One region of the Streptosporangium sp. NBC_01810 genome, then DNA from elsewhere that is predicted to be linked to it. Evidence: predicted binding sites of a transcription regulator. Region 1 holds the regulator's gene; each other region holds the start of a gene.

Evidence for each region. Region 1 encodes HrcA, which represses chaperone genes, less so after heat shock. Its sites were predicted from a motif close to TTGGCACTCTCNNNNNGAGAGTGCCAA; they were not measured.
Region 2: a site for HrcA is predicted at 1,648-1,674, ahead of groES (co-chaperone GroES). Genes of this name have one in related genera too.
Region 3: a site for HrcA is predicted at 1,660-1,686, ahead of groL (chaperonin GroEL). Genes of this name have one in related genera too.

What each region holds. Positions count from the first base shown of each region.
Region 1 is NZ_CP109070.1:4,763,122-4,766,395, forward strand. It holds gene dnaJ (molecular chaperone DnaJ) at 1-963, opposite strand, end outside; gene hrcA (heat-inducible transcriptional repressor HrcA) at 978-1,991, opposite strand; gene OIE13_RS20680 (hypothetical protein) at 2,175-2,915, shown strand; gene OIE13_RS20685 (DUF3097 domain-containing protein) at 2,974-3,274, shown strand, end outside.
Region 2 is NZ_CP109070.1:5,908,125-5,911,398, reverse strand. It holds gene OIE13_RS26055 (hypothetical protein) at 1-162, opposite strand, end outside; gene OIE13_RS26050 (class I SAM-dependent methyltransferase) at 355-1,521, opposite strand; gene groES (co-chaperone GroES) at 1,764-2,075, shown strand; gene groL (chaperonin GroEL) at 2,166-3,274, shown strand, end outside.
Region 3 is NZ_CP109070.1:7,397,486-7,400,759, reverse strand. It holds gene groL (chaperonin GroEL) at 1-1,549, opposite strand, end outside; gene OIE13_RS33465 (cold-shock protein) at 1,936-2,136, opposite strand; gene OIE13_RS33460 (MoaD/ThiS family protein) at 2,491-2,766, opposite strand; gene thrC (threonine synthase) at 2,789-3,274, opposite strand, start outside.

The DNA.
Region 1 (3,274 bases):
GCGGCCGGTCTCGTTCAGGCGCTGCACGCCGCGGCCGTAGAGCGGGATCGTCTGCCCCGACTGCGTGCCGGGACGGATGTCCAGATCCTCGGCGCCATCGAGCGTCTCCATGGTCAGGATGGTGCCGAGCGCCGCCGCGGTCATCGGGATCTGCACCGTGCAGTGCAGGTCGTCGCCGCGCCGCTCGAAGATCTCGTGAGGGCGCTCGACGATCTCCAGGAACAGGTCGCCGGGCGGGCCGCCACCCGGGCCGATCTCGCCCTCGCCGGCGAGCTGGATGTGGGTGCCGTCCTCCACCCCGGCCGGGATGCGGACCTTGATGGTCCGCCGGGTGCGGACCCGGCCGTCGCCGGAGCACTCCTGGCAGGGGTGGCGGATGATCGACCCGAAGCCACCGCACTGGGGACAGGGCCGGGAGGTCATCACCTGACCGAGGAAGGAGCGGGTGACCTGGGAGACCTCGCCCCGGCCATGACACATGTCACAGGTGTCGGGGTGGGTGCCGGCGGCGGCGCCGGAGCCCGTGCAGACCTCGCAGACCACCGCGGTGTCGACGACCAGCTCGCGGGTCGTGCCGAAGCCCGACTCCCGCAGGTCGAGCTCGACCCGGATTGTGGCGTTGCGCCCGCGACGGGCGCGCGAGCGGGGGCCGCGGCCACCGCCGCCGGCCGCGCCGAAGAAGGCGTCCATGATGTCGCTGAACGGGAAGCCCGCGCCGAAGCCACCGGCCCCCGCACCACCCGAGGCGAACGGGTCGGCACCCATGTCGTACATCTGCCGCTTGCTGGAGTCGGACAGGACCTCGTAGGCCTGAGTGATCTCCTTGAAGCGCTCCTGAGTCTCAGGGTCGGGGTTGACGTCGGGATGCAGTTCGCGCGCCAGGCGTCGGTACGCCTTCTTGATCTCTTCCGCACTGGCGTCACGGCGCACCCCGAGGGTGCCGTAGTAGTCGCTCTTAGCCACTTTTCGTTGACCTCTTATGATGCAGCCAGGATCTGGCTGACGTAGCGTGCCACCGCGCGCACCGCGCCCATCGTGACCGGGTAGTCCATACGCGTCGGGCCCAGCACACCGAGCCGGGCCAGTTGCTTGTCCCCAGAACCGTATCCGGCGGCGACGATAGACGTGCCCTGGAGTCCGGTGTAGGGGTTCTCCGAGCCGATCCGCACGGTCAGCGCCGACAGGTCGGAGGTCTCACCGAGCAGTCGCATGAGCACGACCTGCTCTTCCAGAGCCTCCAGCACATCGCGGAGCCCGACGGTGAAGTCGGCTCCCGCAAGGTTGGCGGCCCCGGCAAAAACAATCTTTTCATCGTGCCTGTCCACCAGGGACTCCAGCAGCACCGACAGGATCGTGGCCGCGAGCGGCCGGTCCTCTGCGGGCAGCCGCTCAGGCAGGTCGGCGACCTTGTCGGGGACGCTGGTGAGCCCGCACCCGTCGAGGGAGGTGTTGAGCACCGCTCGCAGATGGGCCACACGCTGCTCGTCCGCGACGTCGGGCAGCTCGACGACGCGCTGCTCGACCCGGCCGGTGTTGGTGATGAGCACGAACATCAGCCGGCGCTCGTTCAGCGGCACCAGCTCGACGTGCCGGACCGTCGAATTGGTCAGCGTCGGGTACTGCACCACGGCGACCTGACGGGTGAGCTGGGCAAGCAGCCGCACCGTCCGCATGACGACGTCGTCGATGTCCACCGCACCCGCGAGAAAGCTCTCGATGGCCTTACGTTCCGCGCTCGAGAGGGGTTTCACCTGCGAGAGCCGGTCGACGAAGAGCCGGTAGCCCTTGTCCGTGGGCACCCGGCCGGCGCTGGTGTGAGGCTGGGCGATGTAGCCCTGCTCCTCCAGCACCGCCATGTCGTTGCGGATCGTCGCCGGGGACACCCCCAGACTGTGCCGATCCGCGAGGGCCTTGGAGCCCACCGGCTCGTTGGTGGACACGTAGTCCTCGACGATGGCGCGAAGCACGGCGAGCTTCCGGTCGTCGACCAACGTGGTCACCTCCCTGCCTGCGTTCAAATGGGAAACACGAGGCCTGGCACTCTGTGTTCCCGAGTGCCAAGTGTACGGCCCCCGTGCGGAAGGCGCGATAAGCAAGAGCTGCGGATGATGATGCCAAGCCTTTGGCAAGTCAACTGCTATCGCGCTTCAAGCGGCCCCCTGCACAATTCGTACATGTCCAACGATTTTGGTTCTTTTCCGGGCGACGCCCCCCGCGGCCCCGGTTACGGCTCCCCCCAGCAGCCGTATGGCCAGCAGTCCCACCAGGGCGGCCCCTCCTACGGTTACGCACCTCCCGGCTACGGCGCCCCGCAGGGACCGCCGCCCACCGGGAAGATCAAACCCGGTATCGGGTGGATCGTCGGCGTGTGGCTGCTCGCCCTGCTCAGCATCATCGTCGGCATCGGCGGCTTCGCCGGTGGCGTGCTGGGTGCGGTCAACAGCGCGGCACCGACGAAGACGTTCGCCCCCGGCGAAAACGCGACGGTCACGCTCAACCCGGCGGACAAGCCGGCCATCTACGTCTCCACCAGCGGACCCACCAACTTCGAGTGCACGCTGACGGGTGGCACCGGCACGCCCCGCCTGCAGAAGCCGACCATCCAGCAGACCGTATCGGGCTCCAACGGCGTCGTCTGGGAGATGGGCCTGCAGATCGGCGTGGACCAGGCAGGCGACTACCAGGTCACCTGTACCGCCGACCCCGCGGAGGGCACCACGTTCGGCGTGGGCCGCGAACTCGCCGCCGAATCACTGGTCGGCGGGACGGTCGCCCTGTTCGCAGTGCCCTCCGCCGGGATCCTGCTGGCCATCATCGTGACGATCGTCGTACTGGTGAAGCGGAGCAACGCCCGCAAGCGCCGGGCCGCCGCGTCGGCGGGGCAGTGGGGGCAGCCGGGACCCTACGGCAGGTGACGCCCGCGTTTGCTAGCGTCCCAGGTGATCCCTGGCGAGAGATGGTGGGCGGTCGGTGATGTACGAGCGTGATGTTCTGGCGGGAGACTGGCGGCGCCCCCGCAGGGGGAGGATTACCCAGGTGCCCGCCGAGCTCGACCTGGTCGTCGAGGACGCCGACGGCGGCTTCTGCGGTGCCGTGGTGGCCTGCGACAAGGAGGCCGTCACCCTGGAGGACCGCTTCGGCCGCCGGCGGATCTTCCCCCTGGAGCCGGCCGCGTTCCTCCTGGAGGGCAAGACGGTGACGCTCGTGCGACCGGCCACCGCGCCGCGCGGCCCCCGGCGGAGCGCGTCGGGCTCCATCGCGGTGGAGGGCCTGC
Region 2 (3,274 bases), 1.1 Mb from region 1:
CTCCATGCCCTCCAGGCGCTGCCGGATCTCGTCGAGCACGGCGCCCTGGGTCCGCTGCTCGTAGACATGGTCCTGGGCCGCCCGGGCAAGGAGCTCGCGCATCCGGTCGGAGATGGCGGTCTGGCTGCCCGCCTGGAGCAGGGTGTGGTCAGAGTGATCCACCGAGAGCTCCTTCACTCGCCGACGCTCAGCCGCGCGGTTGGATTGGGTCGGTCCTGCCGATGAACGAGATGGAACCGGAGACGAGAGAGAACTCCTGACCGGCAACCTTAGCCTCTGGATCAAGGTTTTCCGGCGGCGAGGTTAAAAGATAGGAATTGTCAGCTTGCTGGAATGATCAATCATTTTGGCTGGTCAGCTGGGGCTGCATATGAAAGCAAATGGCCTGTCGCCTATTCGGGTGAGAATGACCGTCGCGGATTCACCCCCGGGCAGCCGGAGATCTTTCCTGAGGCGGTCGACATCCACCGCGGAGCCACGTTTCTTGATCGTCACATTGCCGGCCCCGCGCTCGCGGAGCGCCGCCCGCAGCCGCTTGAGCGAGAACGGCAGCGTCTCGTGGACCTCGTACCGCGACGCCCACGGCGTCGGCGCCGCGACATCGCCGGTGATGTAGGCGATCTGCGGGTCGAGCAGGTGCCCGCCGACCGACGCGGCGATCTCCGCGACCAGGTGGGCGCGGATCGCCGCGCCGTCAGGTTCGTAGATGTAGCGGCCCGCGGGGCCGGTGCCGGGGTCGCCGAGGGCGGGGTCGGGCGTCATCGTGGCGCCCGACGGCAGCATCGTGGCCCTGCGCGCCGTCTCGCCCGCCAGTGTGCCGCACCAGATCACGGCCTCCTTGACGTCGCCCCGGTAGGAGACCCACTCGGCCTCCGCGCCGGCGGGGACGAACTCGTACGGGATCCCGGGGGCGACCTTCAGGCAGGCGGCCCCGGCCCTGGCCACCATCTCCAGTACGGCGGGCCAGGCGGGCGAGTACCCCATCGGGTCGAAGGTCCTGCCCCGCGCCGTGCGGCGTGCGGGGTCGGCGAACAGGACGTCGAAGGCGGCCGGGTCCAGCAGGGAGGCGTCGGCGGCGCGGACCGAGACCCGGTCGCCGAAGCCCATGGCGTCCGCGTTGGCCGCCGCGATCGCGGCGGTGAGCGGATCGGCGTCGACCGCCTCGACGACACAGCCGGCCCTGGCCAGGGCGAGGAGGTCTCCGCCGATACCGCAGCAGACGTCGGCGACCCGTGAACCCGCCGGGACGCGCCGCGCCCGGTGGTCGGCGACCTCGCGGCGGGTGGCCTGCTCCAGACCGGGCCGGGTGAAGTACATGAGGCCGGCGTCGGCGCCGAACTTCTCCCTCGCGCGCAGCCTGAGTTCGGCCTGGGTGAGCGCAGCCGAGGTCAGGTCCGCATGGTAGATCTTTCTTAACCTTGTCACCGCCGCCACCGGGTCGTCGCCGATGGCCTCGGCCGCCGCGCCCAGCGCCTCCTGGCCGCGCGGGGTCAGAAGTTCGCGGAATGCGTCGAGATTCACACCACCCGACGCTACCGCCTTCGCCGTGGGGCTTTGCGAAGGGCTTCCACCTGGTTCGACGTTCGCCTGAAGCGCAGAAGGGCGCTTCGTGTTGACTGTCAAGCCCTCCTTGCATACTGTTCCGTATTGGCACTCTCCCGGTGAGAGTGCCAAATACATGCGACGAGGCAGGTCTGACACCCGCGACGGCAGACCGCTGGTCGCCTCTTCTAGATCATTCAAATCTGAAGGGGAGGTCCGACGTGACGACCGCCACCAAGGTTCCCGTTAAGCCGCTTGGCGACCGCATTGTGGTCCAGCCGCTTGAAGCCGAGCAGACCACCGCTTCCGGTCTGGTCATCCCGGACACCGCCAAGGAGAAGCCGCAGGAGGGCAAGGTCCTCGCGGTGGGTCCGGGCAACTGGGACGACGAGGGCGAGAAGCGGATTCCGCTCGACGTCAAGGAGGGCGACGTGGTCCTCTACAGCAAGTACGGCGGCACCGAGGTGAAGTACAACGGCGAGGAGTACCTCGTGCTCTCCGCCCGTGACGTGCTCGCCATCATCGAGAAGTAGTTCTCGCTTCACAAAGATGACGTATCGAGCCCCGGGTCGCGAGAGCGCCCGGGGCTTTGATGCGCCGACGTACTTATAGAGAGGATTGTCATGCCGAAGATCCTGTCGTTCGAGGAGGACGCGCGCCGAGCTCTCGAGCGCGGCGTGAACGCTCTCGCGGACGCGGTCAAGGTGACGCTGGGCCCGCGTGGCCGCAATGTCGTCATCGACAAGAAGTTCGGTGCGCCGACCATCACCAACGACGGTGTCACCATCGCCCGAGAGGTCGAGCTGGAGGCGCCGTACGAGAACATGGGCGCACAGCTGGCCAAGGAAGTGGCGACCAAGACCAACGACGTCGCCGGTGACGGCACCACCACCGCGACCGTCCTGGCCCAGGCCATGGTCCGCGAGGGCCTGCGCAACGTGGCCGCCGGAGCCCAGCCGCTCTCCCTCAAGCGCGGCATCGACATCGCGGCCAGGACCGTCAGCGACCGGCTGATCGAGTCGGCCCGCCCGGTCGAGGACAAGAAGGAGATCGCGAATGTGGCGACGATCTCCGCGCAGGACGCCAAGATCGGTGAGCTGATCGCCGAGGCGTTCGACAAGGTGGGCAAGGACGGTGTCATCACCGTCGAAGAGTCCAACAGCATGGGCCTGGAGCTCGAGTTCACCGAGGGTCTCCAGTTCGACAAGGGCTACCTGTCGCCCTACATGGTGACCGACCAGGAGCGCATGGAGGCGGTTCTTGAGGACCCCTACATCCTGATCACCCAGGGCAAGATCGCCTCGGTCGCCGACTTCCTGCCGCTGCTAGAGAAGATCGCGCAGACGAAGAAGGCCCTGCTGGTCATCGCCGAGGACGTCGAGGGCGAGGCCCTCGCGGTGCTCGTCACGAACAAGATCCGTGGCACCTTCACCTCCGTCGCCGTCAAGGCGCCGGGCTTCGGTGACCGCCGCAAGGCCATGCTGCAGGACATCGCCATCCTCACCGGTGGCCAGGTCGTCAGCGAGGAGATCGGCCTCAAGCTGGAGCACGTCGGCCTGGAGGTGCTGGGCACCGCCCGGCGCGTCGTCATCACCAAGGACTCCACCACCGTCGTCGACGGTGCCGGTGAGGCCTCGGCGATCGCCGACCGCGTCAAGGAGATCAAGCTCGCCATCGAGCAGTCCGACTCCGACTGGGACCGCGAGAAGCTCCAGGAGCGTCTCGCCAAGCT
Region 3 (3,274 bases), 2.6 Mb from region 1:
CGGTGGTGAGGAACAGCGCCGCGATGGACGCCGCGTTCTGCAGGGCGGAACGCGTCACCTTGGCCGGGTCGATGATGCCCGTCTCGAACAGGTTGACGTACTCGCCGGTGGCGGCGTTGAGGCCCTCACCCGGGGGAAGGTTACGCACCTTCTCCACGACGACGCCGCCCTCAAGGCCGGCGTTGACGGCGATCTGCTTCAGCGGCTCCTCAAGGGCCTTCCTGACGATCGCGGCGCCGGTGGCCTCGTCACCGAAGAGCTCCAGCTTGTCGAACGCCTTGGCGCCGGCCTGCAGCAGAGCCACGCCACCGCCGGGAACGATGCCCTCCTCGACGGCCGCCTTCGCGTTGCGAACGGCGTCCTCGATGCGGTGCTTGCGCTCCTTGAGCTCGACCTCGGTCGCCGCGCCGGCCTTGATGACGGCCACGCCGCCGGCCAGCTTGGCGAGACGCTCCTGGAGCTTCTCGCGGTCGTAGTCGGAGTCGGTGTTGTCGATCTCGGCGCGGATCTGGTTGACCCGGCCGGCGATCTGCTCGGCGTCGCCGGCACCGTCGACGATGGTGGTCTCGTCCTTGGTGACGATGACCTGACGGGCACGGCCGAGCTGGTCCAGGGTGGTGGACTCCAGCTTGAGGCCGAGGTCCTCGCTGATGACCTGGGCACCGGTGAGGATGCCGATGTCGCCCAGCATGGCCTTGCGACGGTCACCGAAGCCGGGCGCCTTGACGGCGACCGAGCGGAACAGACCGCGGATCTTGTTGACGACCAGGGTGGCCAGGGCCTCGCCCTCGACATCCTCGGCGATGATCAGCAGCGGCTTGCCGGCCTGCACGACCTTGTCGAGAACCGGGAGCAGGTCCTTGTTGGCGGACACCTTGGAGTTGACGACCAGGATGTACGGGTCGTCAAGGACGGCCTCCATACGCTCCGGGTCGGTCACGAAGTACATCGAGGTGAGGCCCTTGTCGAAGCGCATGCCCTCGGTGAGCTCAAGCTCAAGGCCGAAGGTGTTGCTCTCCTCGACGGTGATGACGCCTTCCTTGCCGACCTTGTCCATCGCCTCGGCGATCATCTCGCCGATCTGCGGGTCGCCCGCGGAGATGGATGCGGTGGAGGCGATCTGCGCCTTCGTCTCCACGTCCTTGGCCAGCTTGGACAGCTCCTCCGACACGCGCTCGACGGCGGCCTCGATGCCCTTCTTCAGGGACATCGGGTTGGCGCCGGCGGCGACGTTGCGGAGACCCTCGCGTACGAGAGCCTGAGCGAGCACGGTGGCGGTGGTGGTGCCGTCACCCGCGACGTCATCGGTCTTCTTGGCGACCTCCTTGACGAGCTCGGCCCCGATCTTCTCCCACGGGTCTTCGAGCTCGATCTCCTTCGCAATGGAGACACCATCGTTGGTGATGGTGGGGGCGCCCCACTTCTTCTCCAGAACGACATTTCGGCCCTTGGGGCCGAGGGTCACCTTGACGGCGTCCGCGAGCTGGTTCATGCCACGCTCGAGACCGCGCCTGGCGTCCTCGTTAAACGCGATCATCTTGGCTGCCATACGGCTAGACCTCCCAGAGACAGGGTGGCTTGCACCGGACCGAGCCGACGCCCGCGACGGCATGTGGGCCCACGACTCCGTTCGGTGGGCCCCATCGCCTCGATCCAGGGTTGGCACTCTCTATGTGCGAGTGCCAACAATGTGTTTAGCACTCTACCCTGTCGAGTGCAAGCCACGATCCCTTGACCTGCGCCGCGCCCGAAGCGGACATCCGCTCCGGGCCACGTCAGCGCATGCTCCGCGTCATGTCGGTGTGCGTTCCGCGCAAAGCGAAGGCCCGGCCCGCCGATCGGGGAGGCGAGCCGGACCTAGGGGGTGAGGATCCAGCGGACCGCACTGTCGCGGGATCCACCGGCTCCTCCCGGCGAGTTCACGGGACGGCCGCGTCAGACCGCCCGGACGGACTCCGCCTGGGGGCCCTTCTGCCCTTGGGTGATCTCGAACTCGACCCGCTGGCCCTGCTCGAGTGCACGGTAGCCATCCATCATGATCGCGGAGTAATGGACGAACACATCCTTACCACCGTCTACCGCGATGAAGCCGTAGCCCTTGTCCGCGTTGAACCATTTGACGGTGCCCTGCGCCACTTGCGACTCCTCTTACTGGACTTAAGGACGACGCCCATTCCTCTCGCGAAGTCCTCAATCTCCGGGGCGGACTTCGCCACATCGATCGCCCTCGACCATACCTGTGGGAACCGGTAGGGCAACAGAGTCAAGCACCAAACTAGTTCTTTACAAGAGCATTTAGCGCGAGAACATAGTTTGACTATCACTATTAGTTAGTTAAAGATTACATTATCTTTCCCCCTGGCGAATACCGGCCCGCGCCACAAAGCACGACACCCGCACGCGGCCGGAGCCGGGCGGGTGTCGTGGAGAGGCGTCGCGGGCGCCCCGGGAGGGAAGCCGGGTGCGACCGGGGCGAGTCGGGCAGCGGGCTCAGCCCCCGGCGACCGCCGGGATGATGGAGACCTGGACACCGGAGGGCGTTGCCGTGTCGAGGTTGTCGACGAAACGGACGTCCTCATCTCCCACATAGACGTTGACAAAACGGCGGATCTTACCCGTTTCATCAAAAATTCGGGCGCCGATCCCCGGGAAGTCCGCGTCAAGCTTCTGAAGGACGTCGCGCAGGGTCTCACCTTCTCCGCTCACCTCGGCAGCACCGCCAGTGTAAGTCCGGAGAATCGTCGGAATCCGCACAGAAACGCTCATAATTCAGTACCTTTCACGATTTCTAGGCGATTGCCGCACGAAATGCGTCAAGAGAGGGGCGAATCACAGCGGTGGGGCGCGCCTCGGCGGCCACCGCGTCGAGGGTCTTGAGACCGTCTCCGGTGTTGAGAACCACGGTCTCCGCTTCCGGGTCGAGCCTTCCCTCCGCGACCAGCTTGCGGAGCACCCCGACGGTGACGCCTCCGGCGGTCTCGGCGAAGATGCCCTCGGTCCTGGCCAGCAGCCGGATCGCGTCGACGATCTCGGGGTCGGTGACGTCCTCGACCGCGCCGCCGGTGCGGCGGGCGATGTCCAGCACGTACGGGCCGTCGGCAGGGTTGCCGATCGCCAGCGACTTGGCGATCGTGTCCGGCTTCACCGGGCGGATCACGTCGTGGCCCGCCTTGTAGGCGGCGGAGACCGGGGAGCACCCCTCGGCCTGGGCCGCGAAGATCTTGTACGGCCTGTCCTCGACGAGGCCGAGCTCGATCAGCTCCTTGAAACCCTT